4 regions of the Streptomyces sp. NPDC111628 genome follow, and region 1 is predicted to be linked to each of the others. Evidence: riboswitches for the same ligand, from Rfam matches in the RefSeq annotation. Region 1 holds a riboswitch; each other region holds the start of a gene.

What was found. Region 1 has a riboswitch for cyclic di-AMP ahead of ACZ7MF_RS10050 (M23 family metallopeptidase). Riboswitches for the same ligand answer to the same signal wherever they lie in the genome.
Region 2: linked by a shared signal. The riboswitch ahead of ACZ7MF_RS03175 (C40 family peptidase) and the one ahead of ACZ7MF_RS10050 (M23 family metallopeptidase) in region 1 are both predicted to bind cyclic di-AMP.
Region 3: linked by a shared signal. The riboswitch ahead of ACZ7MF_RS02230 (transglycosylase SLT domain-containing protein) and the one ahead of ACZ7MF_RS10050 (M23 family metallopeptidase) in region 1 are both predicted to bind cyclic di-AMP.
Region 4: linked by a shared signal. The riboswitch ahead of ACZ7MF_RS25860 (M23 family metallopeptidase) and the one ahead of ACZ7MF_RS10050 (M23 family metallopeptidase) in region 1 are both predicted to bind cyclic di-AMP.

What each region holds. Positions count from the first base shown of each region.
Region 1 covers NZ_JBVKBZ010000002.1:495,364-499,565, reverse strand. The annotation lists gene ACZ7MF_RS10060 (TetR/AcrR family transcriptional regulator) at 1-434, shown strand, start outside; gene ACZ7MF_RS10055 (SGNH/GDSL hydrolase family protein) at 501-1,286, opposite strand; gene ACZ7MF_RS10050 (M23 family metallopeptidase) at 1,531-2,472, opposite strand; cyclic di-AMP (ydaO/yuaA leader) riboswitch at 2,475-2,634, opposite strand; gene ACZ7MF_RS10045 (tyrosine-protein phosphatase) at 3,072-3,869, shown strand; gene ACZ7MF_RS10040 (DUF6126 family protein) at 3,891-4,010, opposite strand; gene ACZ7MF_RS10035 (helix-turn-helix domain-containing protein) at 4,007-4,202, opposite strand, start outside.
Region 2 covers NZ_JBVKBZ010000001.1:641,305-645,506, reverse strand. The annotation lists gene pcrA (DNA helicase PcrA) at 1-1,342, opposite strand, end outside; cyclic di-AMP (ydaO/yuaA leader) riboswitch at 1,597-1,782, shown strand; gene ACZ7MF_RS03175 (C40 family peptidase) at 1,789-2,982, shown strand; gene ACZ7MF_RS03170 (tellurite resistance/C4-dicarboxylate transporter family protein) at 3,009-4,025, shown strand; gene ACZ7MF_RS03165 (hypothetical protein) at 4,003-4,202, opposite strand, start outside.
Region 3 covers NZ_JBVKBZ010000001.1:455,964-460,165, forward strand. The annotation lists gene fahA (fumarylacetoacetase) at 1-136, opposite strand, end outside; gene ACZ7MF_RS02225 (HAD family hydrolase) at 502-1,311, shown strand; gene ACZ7MF_RS02230 (transglycosylase SLT domain-containing protein) at 1,364-1,855, opposite strand; cyclic di-AMP (ydaO/yuaA leader) riboswitch at 1,860-2,028, opposite strand; gene ACZ7MF_RS02235 (polyprenyl synthetase family protein) at 2,736-3,746, shown strand; gene ACZ7MF_RS02240 (LolA family protein) at 4,005-4,202, shown strand, end outside.
Region 4 covers NZ_JBVKBZ010000005.1:20,973-25,174, forward strand. The annotation lists gene ACZ7MF_RS25855 (aldo/keto reductase) at 1-908, opposite strand, end outside; gene ACZ7MF_RS25860 (M23 family metallopeptidase) at 1,061-2,104, opposite strand; cyclic di-AMP (ydaO/yuaA leader) riboswitch at 2,115-2,272, opposite strand; gene ACZ7MF_RS25865 (PP2C family protein-serine/threonine phosphatase) at 2,497-3,717, opposite strand; tRNA gene ACZ7MF_RS25870 (tRNA-Met) at 3,903-3,976, opposite strand; gene ACZ7MF_RS25875 (dihydrofolate reductase family protein) at 4,047-4,202, opposite strand, start outside.

The sequences.
Region 1 (4,202 bases):
CCCATGCCGCCGAGGACGACCTCGCCCACTTGCGGGGGCTGCTCGCCCGTCGTACGTCGGCGCTGCGCCGGCTGCGGGCGGCCGTGCGGTGGTATGCGCCGACCGGTCCGGCCAAGGGCTGGCGGCTGTGGATCGAGGGCTGGGCGGCGGCGCCGCGCGAGCCCGCACTGCGGGAGGTCACGCGCGAGCTGGACCGCCAGTGGAAGGCGGCGATCGCCGAGGTCATCGCCGAGGGCGTGGCCGCCGGCGAGTTCTCCTGCCCCGAGCCGGACGCCGCGGCCCTGCGGCTGACGGCGTTGCTGGACGGGCTGGCGGTGCAGCTCACGTCGTACACGGGCACGGTGTCGCGGGCCCGGGCGCAGGAGTGGGTGGACGAGGCCCTGGCCCGCGAACTGGGCCTGGAGCGGGCGGCGTTGACACCGACCCGGCGCTAGCACCGCCGGGACACCGGCCCGCCGGGAACACCACCGACCTCCGTCGCGACACCACCGACCTTCGCGTCAGGCCACCGAGGCGATCCGCGTCTTGATGTCGTCCGGCGACAGCGTCCCCTTGGCCGTCACGTGGTCGCCCGACGACTCGCCCCGCAGGCGGCGTCCGATCCACGGCACCAGGTACTCGCGCGCCCAGTGCACGTCGTCGCGCCGGACGTCGAGCGTGCCGCGCGGCGGCAGGGGCGGCCAGGGCTGGTCCGGGTCGGCCGGGACGCGCAGGCCCATGGCCTGCCCCGCGCGCAGCGCCACACGGGTGTGGCCCTCCGGCGACAGGTGCAGCCGGTCGGCGTCCCACGCCCTGCGGTCCTGGACGCTCCTGAGCGACCACAGGTCGAGCACCGGGCAGCCGTAGCGGTCGGCGATGGCACGGACGTGCCCGTTGTACGTGGCGATCTTGCCGCGCAGGTGTTTGAGGACGGGCACCCCGCGGGTGTCGAACCCGGTGGTCACCAGGACGGTTCCGGCCGCGGCGGTCAGCGCGGCCACCGCCAGCTCGAAACGCTCCGCGACCTCGTCGGGATCGGTGCCGGGCCGGATGATGTCGTTGCCGCCCGCCGCGAACGAGACCAGGTCCGGCGCGAGTCCGACGACCCTCGGGACCTGTTCCGCCACGATCTGGTCGAGGAGCCTGCCGCGCACGGCGAGGTTCGTGTACGTGAAGTCGCCCTCGGGGCGCCGGTCCGCGAGCAGTACGGCGAGCCGGTCGGCCCAGCCGACGAACGCCCCGTCGGGGCCGGGGTCGCCGACGCCCTCGGTGAAGCTGTCCCCCACTGCCACGTACGACCCGATCACTGCTCTGCTGTCACTCTTCGAATCGTCTGCCACATCGGCCCATGATTCACCTTGGAATGTGACCTACGCGACCGTAGGAAGGGATTGACGGGCGGTGAGAAAGGCCACGCCTAAAGTATTCGTCAATTCCGGAATACGGCGAGGGCCCGTACGGCGAGTACACCGGGGTCCGGACACACCGAAGGCCGGACCCGGGGATCTGGGGTCCGGCCTTCGGGGCGCGGAGGCCGCGCGGAACCGGTCGTCAGACGGAGACGCCGTGCGAGCGCAGGAACGCCAGCGGGTCGATGTCCGAGCCGTAGTCCGGCGTGGTGCGGATCTCGAAGTGCAGGTGCGGGCCGGTCACGTTGCCGGTGGCACCCGAGAGGCCGACCTGCTGACCCGCCGTCACCGACTGACCGGCGGAGACGGAGAGCGAGGAGAGGTGGGCGTACTGGGCGTAGTGGCCGTCGGCGAGCTGGATGACGACCTGGTTGCCGTACGCGCCGCCCCAGCCGGCGGAGACGACGGTGCCCGCGCCGACGGCCTTGAGGGAGGTGCCGGTCGGGACGACGAAGTCGGTGCCGGTGTGGTAGCCGCTGGACCACATGCTGCCGGACTGGTGGTACGGGGTACCGACGGTGCCGCCCGCGACGGGGGAGGTGTAGCCGCTGGTGGTGCCCGTGGACTGGCTGCCGGTGTCCGAGGAGGAAGCCTTCTCGGCGTCCGTCGACTTCTGAGCCGGCTTCGCGGCGGCGGGCTTCTCGGCAGACTTCTCGGCGGACTTCTGCGCGGGCTTCTGCGACTGCGCGGAGGACGGCGCCGACGACTTGGCGGCCTGGCCGCCGACCGAGAGCTTGAGCCCGGGGTGGATCAGCGACGGGTCGGAACCGACGGCCTCGCGGTTGTCCGCGTAGAGCTTCTTCCAGCCGCCGTCGACGTCCTGCTCGTCGGCGATCTTCGAGAGGTAGTCACCGCTCTTCACGGTGTACGTGCGCGAGTCGGAGTTCTTCTCGGCGGCGGCCTTCTTGGCCGACGTCGGAACGGACTGCACGGCCTGCTCGGAGACGGAGTGCGCGGGAGCGGCGTTGGCGGCGGCGGCACCCATCAGCGGGAGCGCGAGCGCGGCGCCACCGGTACCGGCGACGGCGATGGTGCGGGTCAGGCGCATGGCCCTGGTACGGCGGTGCTTACCCTTCGCGGGCATGGCGAATTCCTCTCCGGCGCCTGCGAGGTGAGCTGTCGGGTGCGGGCTGGAGATGCCCGGCCGCGCCGAAACGCGGCTTTACCCCAAGCCGTTCCGGGAACCGGAACAGGCAGTTCTACCTGTGGGTCCCCCGCTCCTGCCGTGTACGGGTGGTCGATGAGTGCGGGCTCCGGTCGGCGGCAGGATTAGGCGTCCGTCCGGATCGGTGGTGAACGTAAGGGACCAAGACGCACAGGGACAAGCGAGGGGTTCCCTCGACAGGTGTTCCGATTGATCCTTTACGGGAATATCCGGTAACCCTGCGTCGATTTCCGCCGCGCGCTTTTACCTGAAGCCCCTTGAGAAACAGTTGAATTACGTGAACATGACGGGCAACGCACGGTCACGGATATGACGCTGCTCACGCACCCCTCCTTCACCCTCCGCCATTTCAGGGCCAGTTGTTATTAAGGTGCCAATTCGGACAGAAGGCTCTTATCGGTCCGGAATATCCCTCGGAACGCCATTTCGCGCACAGGTTTCGCGCACAGGTGATGCCGTATCGTCGGGTGGAGCCCGTCGGCGAGCAGCGGCGGCGGGGCGGAGTGGGAGGAGCCCCCGTGACGCAGCAGGTCCCGTCGACCGAACCCGAGCTGACCGGCGTGCGCAACTTCCGGGACGTGGGCGGACTGCCGACCGTGGACGGGCGGCGGGTGCGGCAGGGGGTGCTGTTCCGCAGCGGTCACCTGGCGCACGCCACCGGGGAGGACGCCGCGTTCCTGGCCTCGCTGGGCCTGCACACGATCTTCGACTTCCGCAACGCGGCCGACCAGAAGCTCGAGGGCCCGGACGTCGAGCTGCCGGGCGTGCGCAATGTGAACCTGCCGCTGAGCGACCCGGCCGACGGCGCCGAGTTCTGGAAGATGGTCCGTGACGGCGACCTCGACCAGCTGCGCGAGATTCTGGCCGACGGCAAGGCCGCGGGCCGGATGATCGGCTCGTACCGCTCGATCGTCACGGAGCGCACCGCGGAGCACTCCCGCATCCTGCACGCGCTCGCCGAGGACAGCGTCCCGGCCCTGATGCACTGCGCCGCCGGAAAGGACCGCGCGGGCCTGTCGATCGCCGTCACCCTGCTCGCCCTGGGTGTCGAGCGGGATGCCGTCGTCGAGGACTACCTGAAGTCGAACGCCGCACACCGCCGCTACAAGGTGCGCCGCAGCGGTTCCGCGGCCTCGGCCTACTCCCCCGAGGTCATGGAGCTGCTCAGTCCCCTGTTCGACGCGCGCGCCGAGTACCTGGCGGCGGCCTTCGAGACCGTCGAGGAGACCTGGGGCGGCGTGGACGCCTACCTGGAGCAGGGCCTGCGGCTCACTCCCGGGACCCGGGAGCGGCTGCGCGAGCGGATGCTGGACTGAGTCACCCGCCCGCGGACGGCGCTACTTGGCGCCCACCTCGAACAGCAGGTAGAGGAAGCCGCCGAAGACGTGCCCCAGGGCGATGTAGATGATCAGTCGCACCCACAGGGCGCGCGGGAGCTTCTCCTCCGTGGCACTCATGGCGTCTCTCCGGGGGTCGGGCCGAGGCACAGGGCGGCCGTCGGGCTCTGCAGCAGGGTGTGGACGAACAGTAGCTCGACCCCGTCGGGGTCCTGCGCGGCGATCCGGTGCGGGGTCATCGAGTCGAAGTGGGCACTGTCCCCCGCGGTGAGCCGGTGCTCGGTGTCCCCGAGGCGCAGCCGCAACCGGCCG
Region 2 (4,202 bases), on a different contig from region 1:
GGGCGTTGGTCCGGTAGAACACCGCGACGTCGCCGGCCTTGGCCTCGCCCGCGTCGGTGAGGCGGTCTATCTCGTCGGCGACGAACTGCGCCTCGTCGTGCTCGGTGTCGGCGACGTACCCGGTGATCTGGGCGCCGCTGCCCTGGTTGGTCCACAGGTTCTTGGGGCGGCGGGACTCGTTGCGCTCGATGACCGCGTTGGCGGCGCTGAGGATGGTCTGCGTGGAGCGGTAGTTCTGCTCCAGCAGGATCGTCGTCGCGTCCGGGTAGTCCTCCTCGAACTGGAGGATGTTGCGGATGGTGGCGCCGCGGAAGGCGTAGATCGACTGGTCGGCGTCGCCCACCACGCACAGCTCGGCGGGCGGCACCTCGGCCTCGGGCGGCACGTCGACGGGGTGCTCCGAGGGCACGCCGACCAGCTCGCGCACCAGCGCGTACTGGGCGTGGTTGGTGTCCTGGTACTCGTCGACCAGGACGTGCCGGAAGCGGCGTCGGTAGTGCTCGGCGACGTCCGGGAAGGCGCGCAGCAGATTGACCGTGGTCATGATCAGGTCGTCGAAGTCGAGGGCGTTGGCCTCGCGCAGCCGCGACTGGTACATCGCGTAGGCCTGCGCGAGCGTCTTCTCGAAACCTCCCCCAGACTCCGTCTGGGAGGTGCCCCCAGCGGCCTGGGCGGCGAAGTCCTCCTCGTCGATCAGCTCGTTCTTCAGGTTGCTGATCTTCGCGCTGAAGGACTTCGGCGGGAAGCGCTTGGGGTCGAGGTCCAGGTCGCGGCAGACCAGCGCCATGAGCCGCTTGGAGTCGGCGGCGTCGTAGATCGAGAACGACGAGGTGAAGCCGAGCCTCTTCGACTCGCGGCGCAGGATACGCACGCACGCGCTGTGGAAGGTCATCACCCACATCGCGTTGGCGCGCGGGCCGACGAGCTGCTCGACGCGCTCCTTCATCTCGCCCGCGGCCTTGTTGGTGAAGGTGATCGCGAGGATCTGGCCCGGGTGGACGCTCCGCTCGGCCAGCAGGTGGGCGATGCGGTGGGTCAGCACGCGGGTCTTGCCGGAACCGGCACCGGCCACGATGAGCAGCGGGGAGCCGGAGTGGACGACGGCGGCGCGCTGGTTCTCGTTCAGCCCCTCCAGGAGCGCGGCGGCGTCCAGGGCGGGGCGCGGGGCGCCGTCCCGGTAGTGGGTGTCCCGCTCCGGGGGCGCGTCGAACTTCCCGCCGAACAGATCGTGCGGCACCGGCTCCGGTCCGTGCTCGTCCTCGGGCGGCGGCGGGGGTTCCTCCTCGTGACCCCGGGGGGTCTGGAGGTTCGCCAGGAAGCTGTCGTCAAAGAGGCTGCTCATCGCTCTCCGAGTCTAGGGCGCCCCACCGACAACCCGGTGCCACCCCGGAAAATGCCCGCCGCCCCTCGGCGCGGGCACACCCTGCGACCAGCGGAACCACGAAGAGTGACGCCCGCGGCCGCCCCGGAGCCACCCGAACGAAAGGTCACGAAAATGTATCGGGCATATCACCCACCAACCTTCACAGCGGCCACACGAGTTGGCTACGGTGCGGGGCAGGCCGCTCGACCCCCTCCGGCGAACCTCGCCGGTCCGCGCGGCCTCCGCCGAGTCCGACGTGCCCGCACGGCACCCGGAGCCGGGGACCCACCGAGACCTTGGGGTGAATCGGCCGCACCGCCCTCGACGAGACGCGAGGACGGTCACGCCGTAGGGCAACCCTTCCGAACCACCGCCCGAACCCGACAGCTAACCCGGTAGGCGGAGCACTGGAAGGAGTCGCCTCCTTGGCGTCGCACCGCAAGTCGCGTCCCACCGGTACCCGCGTCGCGGGCATACGGACCCCGGCCCTCGCCACCGCGGCCCTCACCTCCGTCGCCCTGCTGTCCCAGACGGCGAACGCCACGCCGTCGGACGACCGGCCGACCCTGGAGGAGGTCGAGAAGAAGGTCGACGACCTCTACCGCCAGGCCGGGTCGGCGACCGAGAAGTACAACGCGGCCAAGGAGAAGACCACCAAGCAGCGCAAGAAGGTCGACGGCCTCCTCGACGACGTCGCCCAGCGCACCCAGAAGCTCAACGACGCGCGCGAGGAGCTGGGTTCCTTCGCCTCCGCCCAGTACCGCACGGGCGCCTCGGTCCCGGAGACCGCGACGCTGCTGCTGGCGGACTCGCCGCAGGACTACTTCGACCAGAACCAGCTGATGAACCGGCTCACCGGCCGGCAGAAGACCGCCGTCGACGACTACGTCACGCAGCAGTCCGAGACGATGAAGAAGCGCCGGGAGGCCACCGAGAGCCTCGAGACGCTCACCGACTCGCAGACCGATCTGAAGACGGCCAAGTCGACCGTCCAGAAGAAGCTGGCCACCGCGCGGGAGCTGCTCTCGGAACTGACCGCCGAGGAGAAGGCCCGGCTGGCGGCGATCGAGAAGAAGAAGCAGGAGGAGGCCGAGCGCAAGGCCGCCGAGCTGGCGAAGCAGCAGGCGGCGCAGGAGGAGGCCGAGCGCAAGCGCCGGGAGGAGGCCGCCCGGCAGGAGAGCGGCTCCGGGTCCTCGGGGACCTCCGGCGGCACCGGCTCGTCGGACTCCTCGGGCTCGTCGACGCCGGGCACCTCGACCGGCACCAAGGCCGAGAAGGCGATCGCCTTCGCCCGCGCCCAGATCGGCAAGCCGTACGTCTGGGGCGCCACGGGCCCCGGTTCCTACGACTGCTCGGGCCTCACCCAGGCCGCCTGGAAGGCCGCCGGCGTGACGCTGCCGCGCGTCACCTACGACCAGGTCAACGCGGGCACCACCGTCTCCGTCTCCCAGGCGCAACCCGGTGACCTGGTCTTCTTCTACGACGACATCAGCCACGTCGGCCTGTACATCGGCGACGGCATGATGATCCACGCCCCGAAGCCGGGCGCGTACGTCCGCGAGGAATCGATCTTCTACGACGGCGAGTCGTCGATCTACAGCGTGGTGCGCCCGGGCTGATCGGCGAGGTATTTAGCATCGGGCGCATGTCATCGGCCACCCATCCCTCCGCGCTGCGCGCCTGGTGGGCGCAGCGTCCACCGGCGGCCGGGGCCGCGGTGATGGCGACCGGCATCGTGTCGGTCGCCCTGCATCTGACGGGCCGCGAGGTCCTGTCCCGGATCGCCCTGGTGCTGGCCTGCGGCGCCTGGCTGATACTGGCGGCGAACTTCGTCTACCTGCTGCTGGCCGACCGGGTGCAGTGGGTGCAGCGGGCGGGGACGCCGGGGGCGCTCACCGCCGTCGCCGCGACGACCGTGCTCGGCACCCGTTTCTCCCTGCTCGGCTGGTCGCTCCTGGCGGCGGTGCTGCTGGCGCTGGCGGCCCTGCTGTGGCCGTGGCTGCTGTTCCTGGTGGTGCAGCACTGGGGGCGGCGGATGCCCGGGGCGGTGTTCCTGGGCTGCGTGGCCACGGAGGGGCTCACCGTGCTCGCCGCCACGCTGGCCGCGGCCACCTCGACGCCGTGGCTGGCGCACGCGGCGCTGGTGCCGTTCTGGCTGGGGATCGTGCTCTACCTGATCGCGCTGTTCCGCTTCGACCTGCGACAGGTGGCCCGGGGGGCCGGGGACCACTGGGTGGCGGGCGGCGCGCTCGCCATCTCGGCGCTCGCGGGTGCCAAGCTGCTCGCGGCGGCCGGGACCGGCATGTACCTGTGGAACGCGGACGACCAGGCCGTCCTGCACGACGTGACCGTCCTCCTGCTCACGCTCGACCTCGCCTGGTACGCCGTGCTCCTGGCCGCCGAGATCGCCTGGCCCCGCCCGCGCTACGACGTGCGCCGCTGGTCGACCGTCTTCCCGCTCGGCATGACGGCGGCGGCGACGCTTTCGGTGTCCGTCGTCGTCGACGTCCCGTGGCTGGACGCGCCCGGCCGGGCGCTGCTGTGGATCGCGGTGGCCGGGTGGCTGGCGGTCGCGGCGGGGGCGGTCGGCCGGGCCCGGGCCGGGCTGCGGTCCGCGGGCGAGGGCTCGGGGGCGGCCGTCAGGTCCACAGCACCGCGATGAAGACGTTCACCACCGTCAGCGCGCCCACCAGGCCGAACAGCGGCTTGTCCACCTTCTCGTCGTCGCGCTTCACGTAGACCAGACCCAGGATCACGATCAGTACGGCGAGCTTCACGCCGATCTTGACGTTGTCCACGGAGTAGTCCTGGGCCTGGTTGAGGCCGACCAGGACGGCAC
Region 3 (4,202 bases), on a different contig from region 1:
CGTCGAGGACGTGGTCGCCCAGCCGGACGCCGACCGTCCGGTCCGTGCGGTCGAGCGAGCCGGGGATCGAGAACACGCCGTACGGAAGGTTGTGCGGGCCGAAGGGGTCGCCCTCGGGGACATCGAAGGGGGGCATCGGGTGCTGCCTCGCTTTCGTGCTCGCCATGTGCGCCGTGCGCGCCGTGTGCGCCACGCGATCGGTGTGCGTCGCGTGACACGTGGTCGGGCCACACGTTACGGGTGACGTGCCGCTGTTGGGCAGTGCGACCGAAGGCGGCGGGGCCCGGGACGCGATCTTGGCGCCTGCGGATGGTCGGCGTGCCATGTCGCTGCCAACCGGGACACAGGCCCTGAACCGGCTTTAGCCGATGATGTGTCAGGATTCGGACATCATCGGGCCTCTTCGTGCAACCCCGTGCGGGTTCGAGCGCACTCGCTACGCCCTCGTTCGGAAGCGGTCACGGGTGAGTCGGACGGGTGCGGTGTCCGTATTCTCTGATCATGGACCGCACCGCATATTCACTCGTCGCCACCGACCTGGACGGCACGCTGCTCCGAGGCGACGACACCGTCTCCGACCGGTCGCTGGCCGCGCTGGCGCGGGTCGCCGGGGCCGGTGCGCGGCACCTGGTGGTGACGGGGCGCCCGGCACCCCGGGTGCGCTCCCTGCTCGACCGGCTCGGCTGCACGGGGCTTGCGGTGTGCGGACAGGGCGCGCAGGTGTACGACGCCGGCGCGCACCGGATGCTGTGGTCGGTCACCCTGGACCGGGAGCTGGCCGAGACCGCGCTCGGCAAGATCGAGGCCGAGGTGGGCCAGGTGCACGCCGCCGTGGACCAGGACGGCGTCGACGGGCTGACCCTCATCGAGCCGGGCTACCTGATGCCCCACCCGACGCTGCCCGCGGTGCGCGTCGAGCGGCGTGCGCAGCTGTGGTCCACGCCGATCAGCAAGGTGCTGCTGCGCCACCCCGAGCTGACCGACGACGAACTGGCGGCGACGGCTCGCGCGGTGGTCGGTTCCCTCGCGACGGTCACCATGTCGGGGCCCGGCACGGTGGAGCTCCAGCCCTGCGGCATCACCAAGGCCACCGGTCTGGCGCTGGCCGCCGAGCACCTGGGTCTGGAGCGGCGGCGGACGATCGCCTTCGGGGACATGCCCAACGACATCCCCATGTTCCAGTGGGCGGCCCACGGTGTCGCCATGGCCGGTGCCCACCCCGAACTCAAGGCGGTGGCCGACGAGGTCACCACGACGAACGAGGACGACGGCGTGGCCGTCGTCCTCGATCGGATCTTCGGTACTTCTTGATGCGCTGCCGCTCGGTGCGCTGCCGCGTGACGCGCTACCGCGGCGGGGCGGCTCAGTACGCGCTGAAGACGTTGTCCATCGAGCCGTAGCGGTCGGCCGCGTAGTTGCAGGCGGCGGTGATGTTGGCGACCGGGTCGTACGGGTCCCAGGAGGTGCCCTCGACGTGGTACGCCTGGAAGGTCGGGTCGATCACCTGGAGCAGACCCTTGGACGGGGTGCCGTTGATGGCGTTGATGTCCCAGTTGTTGATGGCGAGCGGGTTGCCGGAGGACTCACGCATGATGTTGCGGTGAATGCCCTCGTAGGTCCCGGGGATGCCGTGCTGGGCCATGATGTCGAGCGACTCGCGGATCCAGCCGTCGAGGTTGTCCGGGTAAGTCGTGGCCGCCGTGGTGGCGGTCGTGGCGGCGGCCGGGGTGGCCGCGGAAGCGGTGGTGGCGCCGATGAGCGGCAGCGCGAGCACCGCGGCACCGGTGCCGGCCACGGCGAGCTTGCGGGCGAGGCGGCTGGTGCGGGCGTGACGGTTCTGACCGTTGGCAGACATGCGATGTCCCTCTCCTTACGCCTACGAGGTGAGCTGTCGGGTTCGGGCGGGGAGGTGCCCGGCCGTGCCCTGACGGGTACGGCTTCACCCCGAGCCGCTCCGGTGGTGACCGGTGCGGCGACTTACCTGGGTCCCCCGCTCCTGCCTGCGAGTTTGTTGGGTGGATGACTGTGCGACGGGCGGTGGCAGGATTCGGCGTCCACCCGACAGGCCGGGAACGTATGCGAGAGCACATGTCCGGAACAAGTGCAGGAATCACCCAACATGCCTGTTGACCTTGGTCTGAGGCCTTTGAGGCTCTTGATCCTTTGCTGCTGTCAATCCCCAACTGGCTTGCGGGGCAAAGGGAGGGCACAGGTTCCGACGGGGTTGCCTGCGGGGCGTCCGGAGTGAGCCAACTCACTGGCTTCAACAAGTACGGCAAATAGGGCATTAACCCCAACTAGGGGTCAACCGGCCGCGGGTGGGGACGGCTTCGGGTGTCGAGCCGGGAGGGGCGGGAAGCGGGGAAGGGGAGAGGGTGCGAAGGGAGAGGGTGCAGAGGGGGAGGGTGCGGAGGGGGGAGCGGGGAGGAGGCGGGCTTGTCGATCGGGTGACGTTCTCGAAGTGCGGGCCGTTGGGAGGAGTGGTGGGATCTTCGGTGGCGGCTCCGGCCCGTTCGCCCTCCGGCTCCGGCTCGTCCCCTCTGGCGATATCAATCAAAATCTGCTCATATCACCTGATCAAAAACATACCGTTCATGATCCGATACCGACCAGCCTGTAACGGTGGGCGCTAGCGGTGATCGAAACGTGACCGGATACGCTGACTTGAGTGGTGGCAGCGACCTATCGACAAACCAGGTAATCGCCAGTAGACACCAGCAGACAGGAGACCCCTCGTGACCGTCGTCGGGCCGTTCGGGCTGAGCGTGCGGGACCAGGCTCTGGAAGTCGATGTCCAGGCCGGATTGGTTGCTGTCGAGGAAGGGTTGCTTGAGGCAACCAAAAGCGAGGTGCCGTTCATCACGGAGGCCGCCCAGCACCTGGTGCGGGCCGGCGGGAAACGGTTCCGGCCGCTGCTGGTGATGCTCTCGGCCCAGTTCGGAGACCGCTACGCCCCCGGGATCGTGCCCTCGGCCGTGGTCGTGGAGCTGACCCACCTCGCCACGCTGTACCACGACGACGTGATGGACGAGGCCGCCGTGCGGCGCGGCGTAGCCAGTGCGAACACCCGCTGGGACAACTCGGTCGCGGTCCTCACCGGCGACTTCCTGTTCGCCCGCGCCTCCCAGATCCTCGCCGACCTCGGCCCCGAGGCGGTCCGCGTCCAGGCCCTCGCCTTCGAGCGGCTGGTCACCGGTCAGATCCTGGAGACGGCCGGCCCGCAGGACGGCCGCGATCCGGTCGACCACTACCTGGACGTGCTGGGCGGCAAGACGGGCTCCCTGGTGGCGGTCTCCTGCCGGTTCGGCGCGATGATGTCCGGCGCCGACGAGACGGTGGTGGACGTCCTCACCCAGTACGGCGAGCGGCTCGGCGTCGCCTTCCAGCTCGCGGACGACGTCCTGGACATCGCCTCCGACTCCGACGAGTCCGGCAAGACGCCCGGCACGGACCTGCGTGAGGGCATCCCCACTCTGCCCGTACTGCGGCTGCGCGAGCGGGCGGCCCGGCTGGGGCTCGCCGAGGACATCGCGCTGTGCGAGCTGCTCGACTCCGACCTGAGCGACGACGCGCGGCACGCCGAGGCGCTGCGCCTGCTGCGCGCCCACCCCGCGCTGGAGCAGGCCCGCCGGGACACCGTCCGGTACGCCGAGGAGGCCCGGGCCGCGCTGGCCCCGCTGCGGGAGTGCGACGCGAAGGCCGCGCTGGTGGAGCTGTGCGACGCGGTGGTCCACCGGGCCGGCTGACCGCACCCCGCGGTCCGTCGCCGCCCCGCGGTCCGTCGCGGTCCCCTACGGGCCGGGGGAGTCGGCACCCCTGCGTGTCATCCCGCAGGAGTAGGCGGAGTTGAGCCCGCGGTCTGACGCTTGTGCTCCGGCGATTTGGTCAGATGGACACCACGGAAAAACACCAATCCTCACCGATTCGGGTGAGAATGGCGGCTCACGGGTGAACGAGTGCGAGGTCGCGAGACAGCCGCCGCCGACGACGGAGGTAGGGCACACATGGCACCGATCGATTCCGACGACAACACGACCGCCGGGGAGGGCGAGGAGCTGCGGGCCGGACGGCGCAAGGCCGCGCGGTACGTCGTCCCGGTCGCGGTGATGGGAGTGGCGGCCGCGACGATCGGGCTCGTCCCCGCGCTCGCCGACTCCGGCGACCCCGACCTGCCGAAGGTCACGGCGGAGCAGCTCATAGAG
Region 4 (4,202 bases), on a different contig from region 1:
TCCGTCAGGCTCAGCTCGGCCACGCCCAGCAGCGCCGGCAGCTGCTCCACCGTGCGTGCGGAGGCGATCGGCGCCGCCACGGTCGGCCGGGCGGCCAGCCAGGCGAGGGCGACCGTGGCGACGGGAGCCTCGTGGGCCGCGGCGATCTCGTCCAGGGCGGCCAGCACCCGGCGGCCCCGCTCGGTCTCCAGGTGCTTGGCCGCACCGCCCGCCCGCGGGCTGTCCACCTCCGTGCCGGGCCGGTACTTGCCGGTGAGGAAGCCGGCCGCGAGGGCGTAGTACGGCACGGCGGCGAGACCCGCCCGCTCGGCGAGGTCGCGCAGTTCGCCCTCGTACGTGTCGCGGGAGACCAGGTTGTAGTGCGGCTGGAGGGCGACGTACCGGGCGAGGCCCTCGCGGTCGGAGAACTCCAGGGACGCCGCGAGCCGCTCGGCGGAGATGTTGGAGGCGGCGATGTGCCGCACCTTGCCGGCCTTCACCAGTGCGTCGAGCGCGCCGACGATCTCCTCGACCGGCACCTCGGGCTTGTCGAAGTGGGTGTAGTAGAGGTCGATGTGGTCGGTGCCCAGGCGGCGCAGTGAGGCGTCGGCCGCGGCCTTGATGTTCGCGGCGGACAGGCCCGGGTACTCGGGGTGCTGGCTGACCTTGGTGGCGAGGACGACGTCGTCACGGTTGCCGCGGGCCGCGAACCACTGGCCGAGGACGGTCTCGGACTCGCCGCCGCTGTTGCCGTCGACCCAGGCGGAGTAGGAGTCGGCGGTGTCGACGAAGTTGCCGCCGGCCGCCGTGTAGGCGTCCAGGACGGCGAAGGACCGGTCACGGTCGGCCGTCCAGCCGAAGACGTTGCCGCCGAGGGCGAGGGGGAAGACCTCGAGGTCGGAGGAGCCGAGCTTGCGCAGAGAAGTCATGTAGGGAGTCAACGACCGTGCCGGAGCGGGCGATTCCGGCAGGCACGCAAAATCCCCGCAAACCAGCAGCGCAGCAAACCGGCAGCCCTGACGTCGGGGGGTCGCCGTCAGGACCGCCGGTGATCAGCGGGGCGCGTCGTGGGCGGCGCGGATCAGGGGGTGAGCCCCTTGCTCTGCAGCCAGGACATCGGGTCGATGCCGGTGCCGCCGTCGGTGTGGACCTCGAGGTGGAGGTGGGCGCCGGTGACGTTGCCGGTGGCGCCGACGCGGCCGATGACGTCACCGGTGGTGACCTTCTGGCCGACGCTGACGTTGATGGAGGACTGGTGCGCGTACCAGAGCTCGGTGCCGTCGTCGAGGGTGAGCACGGTCTTGTAGCCGTACGACCCGTCCCAGCCGGCCGACGTGATGGTGCCGCTGTGCACCGCCTTGAGCAGCGTGCCCGTGGGGGCGGCGAAGTCGAGGCCGGTGTGGTGACCGGAGGCCCAGAGGGAGCCGGCCTGGTTGAACGTGGAGGAGATCGTGTACGAGGAGGTCGGCAGCGTGTACTGCTTGGCCAGCTTCGCGAGCCGCTCGGCCTCGGCCTTCTTCGCGGCCTCCTCCTCCGCCTTCTTCTTGGCGGCGGCGGCCTTCTCCTCGGCCTCCTTCTCCGCCTTGGCGGCGGCGTCGGCGGCCTTCTTCTCGGCCGCGGCGGCGGCTTCGGCGGCGGCCTTGGTCTCGACCTGCGCCTGCTGCTGCTCGGCCTGCGCCATGATCCGGGCCCGCAGCGACTCACCGGCGCCGGTGGTGTCGGTGCCCTCCGCGCTGTCGGCGGCGGCGGCCTGGGTGATGCCGCTGAGCGGGGTGGCGGAACCCTCGGGCTCCGACTTCTCGTCGTCGCCGGGAAGGAGCGAGCCGACGTTCGGCAGGTCCGGCATGGAGATGGACACCGGGGGCTTGCCGGTCTGCGCGCTGGCCATGCCGCCCGCTCCGACGGCGGCTATGACACCGACGCCGAGGACGGTGGAGCTGCGGGCGAGTCCGCCGCGCTGCTTGGCCACGCGGTGCCGGCCGCGTACGGGACGGATGGACTCCGCGGTGGGATTCCACTCCTCCCAGGGACCCTCTTCGGCGCGGTAGCCGTCGTAGCCGAAGGTGTCGGTGCCGTGCCCACTGGGCGCGGACGGGGCCTCGGGGGCAGGCCGGTTTGACGCCACGTGGGCGTACTCCTTTCCTTCCTTTCGCCTACCGGGTTAGCTGACGGGTTCGGAGCAGGAAGGTCTCCTACGGGTGTCTGCCGACCGTGTTTCCACGACGGCATACGCCCGATTCACCCCAATGTGGTGGTTCCCCGGTTCCCTTGCGGGATTCGGCGCGTGCGCACGGAGCCGCCTTCTGTGACGGCTGGGACGACCGCGCTGCGTTATCGAACGTTAATAGACGCGAGGCTCCGATTCCAAGCCGTTCCTCTTGATCATTACCGAATACCGCCGGGACGTACGCCTCACGACCGGTGAAAACCGGGCGAGTTGACCGGGCCTCAGTATTCCTCTTCGCCGCACTTTCTTCTGACGGTGTATCAGTTGTTATGCGGAGGGGGGTCGTACTGTCACGGCTCGTGACAATGATCATGATCGCCGGGCCGGGGACGCCGGACGGCGAGCAGCGCCATGTCGTCCGCCATGCCGCCCCCGGAGTGCCGGCGCACGTCCTCGGCGAGGGTGCCGAGCAGGCTCGCCGGATGCGGGAAGACGCGGCCGGCCAGCCGCGCCTGCGGATCGTAGAACTCGCCCTTCGCGTCGCGGGCTTCGGTCAGCCCGTCGGTGTAGAGCAGCAGCGTGGCCCCGCCGGGGAAGGCGGCCTCCTCCGCCCGGTCGGGCCACACGCCCAGCTCGCCCATGCCGAGCGGCAGCGCCGACTCGTGGGCGGGCAGCGGGCCGAGGGTTCCGTCGCCGTAGAGCAGCAGGGGCGGCGGATGGCCGCGGTTGACGATGCGGACGGTGCCGTCGCCGTGCGGGAGTTCGGCGAGGACGGCGGTGGTGAAGCCCTCGAAGGCGTCCAGTCCGTCGCGCCGGGTGCCCTCGCGCGCCAGCGCCCGCTCAAGGCGCTGCGCCACCGCCTCCAGCGTCGCCTCCTGCTCGGCCGCCTCCCGGAAGGCGCCGATCACGACGGCGACGGCGGCCACCGCGCCCATGCCCTTGCCGCGCACGTCCCCGACGATCAGCCGGACGCCGCGGGCGCTGTCCTGCACGGCGTACAGGTCACCGCCGATGAAGGCGTCGGCCTGCGCGGCCTCGTAGCAGACGGCGATCTCGAAGCCCGCCATCCGCTCGGCGGGTTCGGGCAGGACGGCGCGCTGGGCGGCCTCGGCGATCTCGCGGACGGAGACGAGGCGCTCGCTGCTGCGGCGGACCATGCCGTTCACGAGGACGGCGAGCACGGCGACCGTCGCGATGGTGATCAGCTCGGTGAGGGAGTCGACGTAGTGGATGACGCCCTTGCCGAGTTGCAGCGCGATGACCGCGGCGACCACGGCGACGCCGGTGAGCGCCGTGCCGCGCCGCGAGTAGAGGGGGGCGGCGATCAGGGGCGCGGCCGTGTAGAGGGGCCCGGCGGTGAAGTACCTCGGGGTGAAGATGTCGTACAGGATGGCGACGACGATCAGCAGCACGGGGAGCGCGTGCACGAAGGTCCGCCCGTACCCGGCCCGCCGGCGGGGCGGTGGTCCCGGGGGCGGCCCGGTCGGCGCCTCGTCGCCGAGGCCCGGGTCGGGCACGGGATCGCCGGGGAGCCTGCCACCGGCCCTGGCGGCCGCTCCCTCGTCGTCCACGTCACCTGGCCGCACCACTCGTCTCCCGCCGCCCCGTACGTCCGCGCCGCTTGCCGTCCCGGACTCCAGGGTTCCGGGGGCGGGGGCGGGCGGCGAGCGGTGAGGGGCCGACCGGATGACACGGGGCACCTGCGGAAACGCACCGAGGGCCGGAACCCTTTCGGATTCCGGCCCTCGGCCTTCAGTAGCGGGGACAGGATTTGAACCTGCGACCTCTGGGTTATGAGCCCAGCGAGCTACCGAGCTGCTCCACCCCGCGTCGTTGTGTTCACCACTGTACGTCATCCCGGGGGCGGAATGCACATCGGTATCTCCTCGCCCCGCTCTCCCTACCCCTCCAGGTGGCGGTTGGGCGCCTTCGCCCGCTGCGCGTACTCGGCCAGTACGACGACGACGGCACCCGCGGCGGTGAGCACCCCGCTGCCGTCCGCTCCCGCCACGAAGGTGTCCGGCTCCCGCCAGGCCGTGACGACCCGGCGCACCCC